One region of the Marinomonas sp. GJ51-14 genome, then DNA from elsewhere that is predicted to be linked to it. Evidence: predicted binding sites of a transcription regulator. Region 1 holds the regulator's gene; each other region holds the start of a gene.

The links. Region 1 encodes LexA, which represses DNA repair genes until DNA is damaged. Its sites were predicted from a motif close to TACTGTNTANNTANACAGTA; they were not measured.
Region 2: umuD (translesion error-prone DNA polymerase V autoproteolytic subunit) is a predicted target of LexA. The motif match lies at 1,466-1,485, and genes of this name have one in related genera.
Region 3: uvrA (excinuclease ABC subunit UvrA) is a predicted target of LexA. The motif match lies at 3,214-3,233, and genes of this name have one in related genera.

Annotation. Positions count from the first base shown of each region.
Region 1 covers NZ_CM147879.1:2,918,707-2,923,256, reverse strand. The annotation lists gene dinG (ATP-dependent DNA helicase DinG) at 1-1,549, opposite strand, end outside; gene lexA (transcriptional repressor LexA) at 1,619-2,242, shown strand; gene AC0L3Y_RS13890 (hypothetical protein) at 2,339-2,608, opposite strand; gene AC0L3Y_RS13885 (DUF6586 family protein) at 2,611-3,081, opposite strand; gene topA (type I DNA topoisomerase) at 3,068-4,550, opposite strand, start outside.
Region 2 covers NZ_CM147879.1:3,260,460-3,265,009, reverse strand. The annotation lists gene AC0L3Y_RS15725 (KilA-N domain-containing protein) at 323-880, shown strand; gene AC0L3Y_RS15720 (hypothetical protein) at 976-1,311, shown strand; gene umuD (translesion error-prone DNA polymerase V autoproteolytic subunit) at 1,500-1,946, shown strand; gene AC0L3Y_RS15710 (Y-family DNA polymerase) at 1,946-2,080, shown strand; gene umuC (translesion error-prone DNA polymerase V subunit UmuC) at 2,067-3,218, shown strand; gene AC0L3Y_RS15700 (DUF1496 domain-containing protein) at 3,323-3,565, shown strand; gene AC0L3Y_RS15695 (hypothetical protein) at 3,861-4,409, shown strand.
Region 3 covers NZ_CM147879.1:1,342,804-1,347,353, forward strand. The annotation lists gene rplQ (50S ribosomal protein L17) at 1-197, shown strand, start outside; gene uvrA (excinuclease ABC subunit UvrA) at 339-3,161, opposite strand; gene AC0L3Y_RS06580 (MFS transporter) at 3,317-4,550, shown strand, end outside.

The DNA of each region.
Region 1 (4,550 bases):
ATAAACCATTAGCTTGAAAATCAAAAGGACTCAATACTCGCAAATACTCACTTTCACGAGGCACACCTGAGCGCATATTGAAGCGATGAAATTGGTTTAATGCGGTTAAAGTTGCAGAGGTAACAACAGCACCAAAACATTTATCCCACAACTGTTGCCTTAAGGTGTTTGCAGCAAGAATTGGTGACCCACCAAGCTCTATATCTTGCTCCATCCCTTGCCCAGACAACACCAACCAACGCGCATTCGGCGGATAATTCTGATCATCCACTGTAGAATACAAGCGCCACAAACCAACACACTGCTCCAATCGACCAAGAATCACACCCAAAATAGGTTGCCATGTTTCCGCTGTTTCTGGCGTTACCCCCATACCTTCATTTTGTTTGGTTTTTTTACATTCATCTTGAATACTTTCGATGTTGTTAAATAGTTTCTGATAAGAAGTTTGCAAACTGTAAGCCAGCTGGCGCAGTTCATCAGGGATCAAACCAAATTCAAAACGATGCTGATTATTCTCCTGATCTAAACCCAACCCTTGTATATAAGGTGCTAAGCCTTGCTGCGCGTATTGGATGAAATTCACAATACTCTGTATTTGCTGAGGAATTTTTAACAGTAACTGCCCAGTCAAACTGACGTCGTCTGTTAGTTCTTGTTTTAAATTAACTAGATTTTTTTCGAGCTGACGAAGCCAAGCAATACTTTGTTGCAACCGTACTTCATGTCGAAAATGACCAATAGCCTTATCTGGGAGATGATGGCCCTCATCAAATACATAAATAGTTTCTTTGGGCGCAGATAAAATTGCCCCACCACCAAGTGAAAGATCAGCTAAAACCAAGTCATGGTTTGCAACAATTACATCGGCCACCTCAATCTCTGCTCTTGCTTTAAAGAAAGGACAAGCGGAATAGTTAGCGCAATTACGATTAGTACATTGTTGATGATCAGTCGTTAAACGGCGCCAATCTTGATCACGAATAATTCCAGCCCAATTATCTTTATCGCCATCCCAATCGCCTTTTTCTAATGCCGCATCCATTTCTTGGTACAAGACTGTATTAACATCATCTGATTGCAGATGCTGCTCAAAAAGCCCGGCAAACATATCGTCTATCGCCTGCTCTTCTGCCCCTAAAAAGCCCTCCAGATTATTCAAACACAAATAACGCCCTCTACCTTTAGCGAGAGTGTATTTGAAATTTAATTCTGTATGCTCAAGCAAATCAGGCAACTCTTTATGAAGAATCTGTTCTTGCAATGCAACAGTAGCTGTTGAGATAACCAATTTTAAGCCGCGAGCCTTAGCAATGGGTATTGTCGCTAAGCAATAAGAGAGGGTTTTACCTGTCCCTGTTCCTGCCTCAATGACAGCAACATGCTTTTCATCCAGCCTTTCACCTTCAGAACCTTGTTTAATATTTCCCAATGTACGAGCAATAGCGCCTATCATCTGGCGCTGTCCAGCTCTCGGTTTATGGGACTTCGCATCCAAAGAAGCTCGGTACGCAAGTTGAATTTGTTTTTTTAGTTCGTCTGAAAGCATTTATATTATTGAGATTAGTTAAGAAAGCTGTATATAATAACAGTTACTGTATAAACAACCAGACTCCTTATGATTAAATTAACCAAAAGACAATCTGACGTACTAGAAACCATTCGCGAATTTATTAGTGAAACCGGGTTTCCACCTACTAGAGCAGAAATCGCACGCCGCCTTGGATTCAAATCCCCCAACGCTGCCGAAGAACATTTAAAAGCCCTATGTAAAAAAGGGGCAATAGAAATGCTATCTGGCGCCTCACGAGGCATACGTGTAGTCGATCAAGCATCTAACGATGAGCAAGCAGAAGATCTAGGCTTGCCTATCATTGGAAAGGTAGCTGCAGGCTTTCCTATTTTAGCTCAGGAAAACATCGCCTCTCATGTCAACATACCGCCAAGTATGTTTTCCCCTCAAGCAGATTATTTTCTGTCTGTTTCAGGAACCAGCATGAAAAACATCGGTATTATGGAAGGCGACTTATTGGCCGTTCATAAAACCAGCACTGTCCATAATGGACAAATTGTTGTCGCTCGTATTGGTGACGAAGTCACTGTAAAACGTTTTGAGCAAAAAGGCAGCATTGTTCGACTCATTCCTGAGAACGAAGAGTTCAACGATATTATTGTCGATTTAGAAAGTGAAGATTTTGCAATTGAAGGCCTTTCTGTTGGTGTAATACGACAAGGCCTTTAACGCTAAAAATTGATCTTAAAATCATTAAAAAGGCGAAGCAGATGCTTCGCCTTTTTAATATTTCGACTTTTATTTATTCTGTAAAAAAACAAAGGACTAATGCAAAATTTTAGGTCTAAGCTCTTCTATTTCTTCTGGGTGTTCAAAATCTTCATCAAAGAGAGTTTCTTCTGAATACACAAAATCAATGCCAGCATGAAACATGCATTTTGCCAACTCAAAATAACGATCTTTCAAATAAGATTTAGTATCATCCGAAATATTCAATGTTGCTAATGGCAACGTTTCCTCACCACTCTCACTGACTGGACGTAAAACAATATCGCCGTTATCCAGCTCAACAATTTCTAGGTAGGACTCTTTCATACTCAATACTCTGATGACTCTTCTCTAAAACGCAACACTAACTCAACTAACTTGGCCAAATAGAAACTTACTGAAGCTCCAGCGTCACTCCCTCTGCCAATTAGATTATCACCCTTTTCAATCGCAACCATAGAAGCACGACACTCCAGCTGCACCAAATAAGCTTGATTCAATTGACTACACCAAGAGTTAGGCTGAGATAATAAGTTCGACAATTCACTTAATACTGGAACCACCATTTGCTTATTCTCAGCTTCAATTAAAAGCTTATCCACATCCAACGACCCAGACAAAGAATAAGAAAGGCAAACTTCTTTCAATAAACCATTAAGAGCACTTCTCAGTTGAAAAATAGCCGAGCTCTCTAATCCCACATTCAGCCATTTCTCTTCATCTTCTTGACTCTGTTGAATTAGACGTCTTGCGGTATCTATTTTTTGATTTGTCAGGCTCGCTAAACTAGCGCCACTCATTTTTTTTGCCTTCCTCAATCACCCACTTTGTACCTACATAGTAAGCCTTCCAACCTGTTGGTTTACCTTCTTCTTCCGTCATAACATATTGCTCTTTCGTTTTGCGGCTATAACGAATAACTGTAGGGCGACCCTCAGAATCGGCAACAGGTGCTTTAGCAAAAAAATGATACTTAGGATCAATTTGGTCCATGTAAGGCAGTAGTTCTTTCACCAATGGTGCTCTGGTTTCTCGTTTTCTAGGAAACTGACTGGCAGCCAAAAAGAGCCCTGTCGCACCATCACGCAAAACATAATGATCTTCTACTTTTTGACAAGCAAGATCAGGCATAGGCACAGGGTCCATTTTAGGCGGCGCAGCTTCACCACTCTTCAATAACTTACGAGTATTTTTACATTCCTCGTTTGTACATCCGAAATATTTACCAAATCGACCTGTTTTTAACTGCATCTCTGACGTACATTTGTCACATTCAATAACAGGGCCATCGTAACCTTTGATTTTGAACACCCCCTGTTCGACTTCATAACCTGAACAAGCAGGGTTATTACCACAAACATGAAGTTTACGATGTTCATCCATCAAATAACTATCCATGGCTGAACCACAAATAGTACAACGATGTTTATTGATTAGCGCCTTAGACTCACCTTCTTCATCATCGACAGCGACAGCTTCATCACCGCGAACAAGATTTATTGTCGCCTTACAACGCTCTTTCGGTGGCAAAGCATAACCAGAACAAGACATAAATACGCCAGTGCTGGCCGTACGGATCTGCATAGGACGAGAACACGTTGGACACTCAATATCTGTCGGCGTTGGCTCATTTAGCATCATACCACCTTCAGGCGACTCTGCTTTTGCTAGCACACCACTAAAGTCTTTATAAAACGCATTTAGCGTTTTAATCCAGTCTTTATGACCTTCAGCTATATCGTCTAATTGCTCTTCCATTTGGGCTGTAAAACTAAAATCCATTAAAGAGCTAAAACTATCAACTAGCCGCTCTGTGACAATATCGCCCATTTTTTCAGCATAAAAACGACGATTTTCAACACGAACATATCCACGATCTTGAATCGTTGAAATAATTGACGCGTATGTAGAAGGTCGCCCAATTCCTCGTTTTTCCAACTCTTTCACTAAACTCGCTTCACTAAAACGCGCTATTGGTTTAGTAAAATGTTGTTCAGGCAAGAGTTCTTTTAAATCAAGATATTCACCCTTACCCACATCAGGCAAAATATTGTCTTCGCCTTTTTTAACAACGGTCTGCATTGCTCGAGTGTAACCATCAAAACGCAAGATACGCCCTTTGGCTTTAAACTCATATTCACCACTTGTAACAGTAATCGTTGTTGAAGTGTATTCTGCAGGCGTCATCTGACAAGCCATAAATTGACTACGAATTAAATCGTATAAACGATGCGCATCTTTTTCCATGTTAAGTAAATCATCAACTCGA
Region 2 (4,550 bases), 340 kb from region 1:
GTTTGCTTTAATTTAATGCCGTTAAATATACACCAATTAATTTAATAGGCTTAATGCTTGAAGTTAGTTTATTCATAAACTACTATTTCCTTGCACTGGCAAAATCCAGTGTCGGGATTGCAACCCCGTTTTACCAAAGCGGCCTAAAACACGCACCGCGTGTTTTTTTGTGGCCGAGATTCGCCTGTTATGGTGGGTCTGCTTCAGGCCAACTTCGGTTGGGCCGTGCCTTTGGGCGGTTGTTGCAACCTGATTTAGATCCACCACCTTATTGAGATTGCAACCTCATTTGGTGGTTTAACCAGACCAAAGGAGGCCATAGATGGCTCATTTAATTATCTCTTCAAAAGACATCCGCATACTCGACGGATTGTATTCCCTTAATGATCTTCATAAAGCTGCTGGCGCAGAGAGCAAGCATCGTCCAAATTACTTTTTGAATAATCAACAAACGAAAGAGTTGATAGCTGAAATTGAAATAGACGGGATTCCGGCTATCAAAGCAAAACAGGGCGTTGGAACCTATGTTTGCAAAGAACTGGTTTACGCCTATGCCATGTGGATCAGCCCGAAGTTCAACCTAGAAGTCATCCGCGCCTTCGACCAAGCCCAACAAACACCAGAACAAGAACCTGTCCAACAAAGCTTACCCGCGCCCATCCAAGACGATGAAAAACTGAAACTCATCAACGACATCGCCCAATCCTTGGGAATCACAGAAAACATAGTCGTTGTACCCGCCAGCGAGATAATGAACATGGTCCAAACTATCCGCGGCTACCAACAACAAATCGCCAAACTCCAAACCAACCCCGCATGGGTCGACCAAACCATCGAACGCGTCAAAAACGCCACAGGCCGACACTTCGGGGAAGGGTAGAACAGAGAAGGAACAAGGGGCGAAATGCCCCTTTTAAATCTGGTATGTAGTGGTATAAGATTAAATAACCCTAAATTTAGTATGGAGAGTAGCTTATGAGTTCAATTGTTGAATATATGGAGCAACAATCTTCTAGAGACGCACTTGCATCAGTTTTAGCGCATTTGCTTGAGTGCGGTATGATTGAGGGTGATAGTGCTCGAGGTATATCTCGTCAAATAGTAGGTGAGCGAACACTGGATAACCTTACTAAGAAACAAATCTATAGATATGAGAAAGATGTTCTTCATTTAGTTAATGTTAAATGTAGTGGTCATTGCGAGGGGGGCATTCATATAGATGACCTTGAAAATGCATATTTAAGAGAAGTAGAGCTTGGTGATTTATATTGTCAGCACTGTATGCATGATGTTGAAAATCGGCCATTTTGATATTGTAGTTTAAAGCAGAAATTTTATTATGATGTTGGTGGTCATATAAAAATTTCATTTTGAGCCTATCAGGTCGCACCTCATTTCTGGTCGGAAAAACGGAAATCTTACCTCTTACAAAATTTCACTTGGTCATTCGTGATAGTTAAAACTATACTGTATGAATATACAGTATTTTAGGTGTAACTATGCGAGTGACTTATCTTGGGGTGTCTCAGTCCCAATCTTTTATTGATGCGAACAGTGTGCGGATTCCGCTTTATGTGGAGTCTGTGTCGGCTGGGTTTCCTTCGCCTGCTCAGGATTTTGTTGAGCGAGCGTTGGATTTGAATGAGCTTTGTATTCCTCGTCCTATGTCTACCTTTTTTGTGCGAGCACAGGGGGAGTCTATGATAGATGCAGGGATTAATTCTGGCGATGTGTTGGTGGTGGATCGTTCACTTACGGCTAAGCATGGCGATATTATCATTGCGAGTGTTCATGGTGAAATGACGGTGAAGACGTTGGAGTTAAAGCCAGAGGTGTTGCTTCGTCCTAAGAATAAAGCCTATAAGCCGATCCCGATTACGGAGGAATCCGAGTTCGAGGTGTTTGGCGTGGTGACCAGTGTGTTTCGTCAGTTAAAACACCATTAATGGAAACGGTGTTTGCGTTGGTGGATTGCAATAACTTTTACGCGAGTTGCGAAAAGTTGTTTCGGCCAGACTTAAAACATAAGCCAGTGATTGTGCTGTCGAATAACGATGGCTGTGTGATTGCGCTGCTCTAAAGAAGTGAAGGCGCTGGGCATTAAAATGGGTGGCCCCATTTTTACACTACGAGATGAAATCGCGCGTCACGGCATTGTGTGTTTTTCATCTAATTATGCGCTGTATGCGGATATGTCTAATCGGGTGATGACGCTGTTGGAAGAAGAAGCGCCCAGGGTGGAAGTGTATTCCATTGATGAGGCGTTTTTAGATTTAACGGGCGTGGATAATGTGGTGGATTTGTTGGCGTTTGGTCAGCAGGTGAAACGCAAGATTGATCAGTTCACCGGTATTCCAGTTTGTGTGGGAATTGCTCCGTCGAAAACGCTGGCAAAGTTAGCGAACCATGCAGCGAAGAAATACGACAAGACAGGCGGCGTGGTGAACCTGATGGATCGAGCACGCCAGCGTCGGCTTTTGGCTTTGGTTGATGTGGGCGATGTGTGGGGCGTGGGTCGTCGTATTTCGGAAAAACTGCGAACTCGTAACATTCATACCGCGTTGGATTTGGCTGATGCGGATGCTAAAGCAATTCGGAGTGAGTTTTCGGTTGTGCTGGAACGAACCGTGCGAGAGTTAAACGGTGTCTCGTGTTTGGATTTAGAAAGCGTTAGGCCGATTAAACAGCAGATTATTTGCAGTCGCTCGTTTGGCCGTCGTATTACAGAGCAACAAGAACTACGGGAAGCAATCGCAAAGTACACGACCAGAGCCGCAGAGAAATTACGAGGCGAACAGCGCTTATGCCGTGTGGTGAGTGTGTTTATTCGCACCAGCCCACATGCCAAGGGTGAACCTCATTACGCCAATTCCTTTTCTGCCGAATTACCCAACCCAACTGATGATACGCGGGATTTGTTAAACGTGGCTGATGTCTTGTTTCAGCGTATTTGGCGCGCTGGCTTTCGTTATATGAAAGGCGGCGTCATGCTGACAGACTTCTATGAACACGGCATGTATCAACAAGACCTGTTCCGATCCGATAGCACCAAACCGAACGCCAAAGCACTGATGAAAGTGGTCGACACCATCAACCACAGCGGCCTCGGCAACGTCTTCTTCGCCTCACAAGGTGTCTCACCACAATGGTCCATGAAACGAGAACATCTATCCCCAGCCTACACGACCAGATGGGGAGAACTGCCAAAGGTTTGGTGATATTAAAAAAATATCGGATTGGCCTTGAAAAATACGGCTACTGTATGTATATACAGTAATGTGTGAGTGGTCACACATTCCAATAGCTTAATTAAGGATAGTTTATGTTGAAGAAAATTGTGTTAGTGGTTGCTGCAGTATCTTCTTTTGGTGTGTTAGCTGATCAATCTAGTATCGGACAGTTTGATACAAAGTCACTTTGTATTTATAACGGTCAGCTATTCAGCATTGGTGCAACTGTCCAGTCAGGGAAAACTAAATTAACTTGTATTATGCCTGAAAAAACTGAAAATAAATCTAGTGGTATTTATCGTGACACTATATTTAAAACTGCTCATTGGGCTTAGTTTCAAAAGTTAGATTATAAAAAAACCACCTTCGGGTGGTTTTTTTATGCCTGAATAAAACGTTTTCATCAAAAAACATCTGTGATTTACCGCCAACAGGCCGCCATTGAGTTGTTAAGGTGTTTTGCTCCAGCCCAATAAATACAAGGCTTTAACTATAAAATGTCGCTTTCATAAGAAGAGAACGACACTTTATAAATTGTTCTTTCTGTCTTCTTAATTTAATATTTACTTGGCTCGGTGAAATCCATTGTCGGGATATCAGGTCTTGAAAAATTGATAAAAGGAAAAATCAATGCATAAATTAATGTTGAAAATTGTTACCTGTTCTTTGTTGGCAGTTGGACTGGTTGGTTGTGGTACTATTTATTTCGGCGGTACGCCGATGATTAAGACAACAGATCAGCTTTATGTTGAGAATATATCTCTTACGTTAACCGAGTCTGTAACGCCAGATATTGAGTATTATAAAGAAGAAGAAGTGCAAAAAATCTTTGAAGATACTCTTATAAAACACTTACAAGAAGACAATTTATTAACATTGGACAATACTCAAAACTCGTTGAGTATTGAAATAACATACCATAGACAATTCGGTGCTGATAGTACCCCGTTTCCTACTGACTCACTTCGTGGTCCTCGCATTAGTTATACAATCACCGTTAAAGATGGAAGTAAGGTTTTAACTGATAAAAGTCGGTCCGGTTTGGAATATGTTGGGAATATGATGATGAAACTTAAGATCGGCAGTTACTCAATGAGAGAGAAGTCTGATGAAGATGCGCTTATTGAAGGAGTAGCAGAAATGATCGCAGAGGATATTGAAAACTTAGAAAAGCCGTAGAGTTTTTGTAAGAACTTATCAAATTATCTTTTTAAAAAAGACGACCTTATGATCGCCTAAGAAGCCACCTTCGGGTGGTTTTTTTGTGCCTGAACAAAACGTTTTCATTGAAAAAGACTTGTGATTTACCGCCAACATGCC
Region 3 (4,550 bases), 1.6 Mb from region 1:
CGAATCGTCGTCTTGCCTTTGCTCGTACTCGTAGCAAAGATGCAGTAGGTAAATTGTTTACGCAGCTTGGTCCTCGTTACCAATCTCGTCCTGGTGGGTATATCCGCATTCTAAAATGTGGTTTCCGTACTGGTGACAATGCACCTATGGCTTATGTTGAATTGGTCGATCGACCAGTTGCTGAAGCCGCTGAGTAATATCAGTTTGTAATTAAAAAGCCGAGCTTCTGCTCGGCTTTTTTTGCACTAAAAATTGGGTTACTTAATCAAAGTGCAGATAAAAAATGGCTGATGAAATGAATTTTATCAGCCATTTTTGTTTCTTATTTGAAAGAATCTTTAGTTCAGCATTCCTTTTAAGAACCTTCCAGTATGAGATTTCTCGGATTGAGCCACCTCTTCAGGCGTGCCTTCTGCAATGATAAAACCACCACCACTTCCGCCTTCAGGACCTAAGTCGACAACCCAATCCGCTGTTTTGATGACATCCAAGTTATGTTCAATGACTACCACGGTATTACCGTGATCTCGCAGTCTGTGAAGTACTTTAAGTAACTGTTCGATGTCCGCAAAATGCAAACCAGTGGTTGGCTCATCAAGAATATACAAAGTTGTTCCTGTGTCGCGTTTAGAAAGTTCTTTGGCCAGCTTAACTCGCTGCGCTTCACCCCCTGATAGCGTAGTAGCTGCTTGTCCTAAACGAATGTAGCCTAAACCTACATCCATGAGTGTCTGCAGTTTACGGGCAATAGAAGGAACAGCATCAAAGAATTCACGGGCGTTTTCAATTGTCATTTCAAGGCACTGGTGAATGTTCTTGCCTTTGTAATGAATTTCTAATGTTTCACGGTTATAGCGCTTACCTTTACAGGTATCACATGGTACATACACATCAGGAAGGAAATGCATCTCGACCTTGATAACGCCATCGCCTTGACAAGCTTCACAGCGCCCACCTTTTACATTGAAACTGAACCGGCCCGGTTTATAGCCACGAGAGCGAGCTTCTTGTGTAGCTGAGAATAGCTCACGCATAGGAGTGAAAATGCCAGTATAGGTCGCAGGGTTTGATCTTGGTGTGCGGCCGATAGGGCTCTGGTTTATATCAACACACTTATCAAACAAGTCCAGTCCTTCAATACTATCATGAGGCGCTGCTTTTAGAGTTGTTGCACCATTCAATGCAGTCGCAGCAAGAGGGTATAAGGTGCCGTTTACTAAAGTTGATTTACCTGAGCCAGAAACGCCGGTCACACAGGTCATAACACCTACTGGAATTTTCAAATCGACCGTATTTAAGTTATTGCCTGTTGCGCCTATTAGATTAAGTGATTTACCGTCTTTGGCTTTGTTACGAATGGCTGGAATTTCTATTTTGCGCTTTCCTGTTAGATACTGTCCTGTCACAGATTCTGGACAATCCATAATATCTTGAGGTGTGCCGCTGGCGATGATTTGTCCGCCGTGAACGCCTGCGCCAGGGCCAATATCGACAACAAAATCAGCAATACGAATGGCGTCTTCATCATGTTCAACAACGATAACTGTGTTACCCAGATCACGTAATCGAGTAAGGGTGGCTATTAGTCGCTCATTATCTCTCTGATGTAAGCCGATAGATGGCTCATCAAGTATGTACATGACGCCAACAAGGCCAGCGCCAATTTGACTGGCTAATCTGATACGCTGTGCTTCGCCGCCCGATAAAGAATCAGCTTTTCTGTCTAGAGTAAGATAGTCTAAGCCAACGTTTACCAAGAAAGTCAGCCTGTCACGGATTTCTTTCAATATTTTTGAGGCTATTTCACCGCGAGCGCCGGGTAAATCAAGAGTTTCAAAATACTTTAAACAATCGGCAATAGGGTAAGTAACAACTTCAGGTAAAGTTTGCTCACTGATGAAGACATTGCGTGCTGAACGGTTCAGGCGAGCTCCATGACATTCTGGGCAAGGCTGAACACTAATGTACTGTGATAGATCATCACGTACACTATCGGATTCTGTTTCATGATAGCGACGTTGTAAGTTAGGGATAACGCCTTCAAAAGAGTGCGAGCGAATCATTTTATCGCCGCGCTCATTGATGTAGATAAAATCTATCTTATCTTTACCAGAGCCTTCTAATATGCGCTTTTTAAACTCATTAGGGATATCTTTGTACTTAGATTCAATATCAAAATCATAGTGTTTCGCAAGCGCGCTTAGTTGCTGATAGTAAAAGATACTGCGTCTTCCCCAACCACGAATAGCGCCTTCGGCTAACGTCAGAGTTTCATCTTGAATAATGCGGTCTGGATCAAACATTTGGTGCGTGCCTAAACCATCACAGGTTTGACAAGCGCCATTTGGATTATTGAATGAGAAAAGTCTAGGCTCAAGCTCGGTCAAACTATAGCCACAAACTGGGCAAGCGAACTTACTGGAGAAAATGTATTCTTCTTTGTTATCATCCATGTTGATGGCTTTTGCGATGCCATCAGACAATGCCAAGCAAGTCTCGAAAGATTCAGCAAGACGCAACTGTAAATCTGCTCTTACTTTGAAACGGTCAATGACAACTTCTATGGTATGTTTTTTATTTTTTTCTAACGCTGGTGCATCATCTAAATCCACAACGATGCCATCTATACGTGCGCGGATAAAGCCTTTTGATAGTAAATCACTGATAGTGTGTAAGTGCTCACCTTTTCTATCCTTGACGATAGGTGCAAGCAACATCATCTTAGTTTCTTCAGGTAGAGATATAATTTTATCGACCATTTGTGATATGGTTTGCGCCTCTAAAGGTTCACCATGATCTGGGCAGCGAGGTTGTCCTGCTCGTGCAAATAGCAATCTTAGGTAATCGTATATTTCTGTTATTGTGCCTACTGTTGATCTAGGATTGTGAGACGTTGATTTCTGTTCAATAGAGATGGCAGGAGAAAGACCTTCAATATGGTCGATATCAGGTTTTTCCATCATAGATAAAAACTGTCTCGCATAAGTAGACAGTGATTCTACATAGCGACGTTGGCCTTCGGCATACAAAGTATCAAAGGCAAGAGAGGATTTACCGGAGCCAGACAGACCAGTTATCACCACAAGTTTGTCTCTTGGGATGTCTAGGTCCACATTTTTTAAATTGTGGGTGCGGGCTCCGCGTATGGTAATGGTATCCATGAGTCTCCAATGTAAAATTGATCAACAGAAAGAATCTGCCAGTAAATTAAATAACTGTCTATTTTTACAGTAGTTGAAATGGAGCTTCAACGGTATTTTTTGTAAAATGGACATCTTTTTTCTTAACCCCTAAGTTAAGTGGTTGTAACTTCCTTATGGATCTACTTGAACGTCGTTCTGTTCTTGCTTTAGCACTGATCTATCTGTTCAGAATGCTAGGCCTATTTCTTATTATGCCCGTCATTAGCATTGCTGCTGACGGCTTAACGGGTGCAGATGCCGCCTTGATTGGTACGGCTATTGGTATATACGGACTCACTCAAGCCAGCTTACAGATCCCGATGGGAATGTGGTCTGATAAAATCGGCCGTAAACGGGTTATTATAATCGGTCTTTTGCTTTTTGCAGTAGGTAGCCTTATTTGCGCAAACGCAGATGATATCATGGTATTGATTATTGGCCGTGCAGTTCAAGGTGCAGGAGCCATTGCTAGTACTTTGATGGCGCTTTTGAGTGATGTAACGCGAGAACAAAATCGCACTAAAGCAATGGCTATTGTCGGCGTGAGTATTGGTGCATCCTTCATGATATCTCTGGTATTAGGGCCGTGGATTTTTGCCTTAGTGGGGTTGTCTGGGCTTTTCTATCTCTCTTTTGCGTTATCTTTACTGGGCATCGCATTGATCATTTTTGCTGTGCCTAATATCGTACAGCATACTTTTCGAAGAGACACGACTCCGAGCCTGTTAGCGCTTGGCCTTGTCCTAAAAGATTCAAAACTTCGTTTCCTAAATGTGAGCGTGTTATTGCTGCATGCAAGCTTAACTGCGTTGTTTATTACGATTCCGAATTTATTGATTAAACAGTTTGATTTACCACTGGCAGAACACAGTTGGCTTTACCTAGGTGTCATGGGTTTTGCGTTTGTAGGTATGCTACCATTAGTGATTATTGCCGAGTCAAAAGGCAAAATGAAAGGTGTATTATTTGTTGTACTTCTCCTATTAGGAATGAGTGCATTATTGTTACAATGGACGTCTCATGTTTGGCTGTTTAGCGTCTTCTTGTGGGTCTACTTTGTAGGCTTTAATGCATTGGAAGCAACGTTGCCTTCATTAATTAGTAAACTGGCGCCAGTGGGTTATCGCGGCACAGCAATGGGTGTTTTTTCTACCCATCAATTTATTGGCTCTTTCTTGGGCGGTGTCGGTGGCGGATGGCTGCTACAAAACTACTCAAGTAATGGTGTGTTCTGGGTGGTTGGTGTTGTGTTTTTGACTTGGTCGCTTGTTGGCCTCACGCAACCAGCACCTCGTCAATTAAGCAGTATGGCGTTTAGCTTACCCAATATGACAGAAGATGAAATAACGAAGTTGGCTGATCAACTTT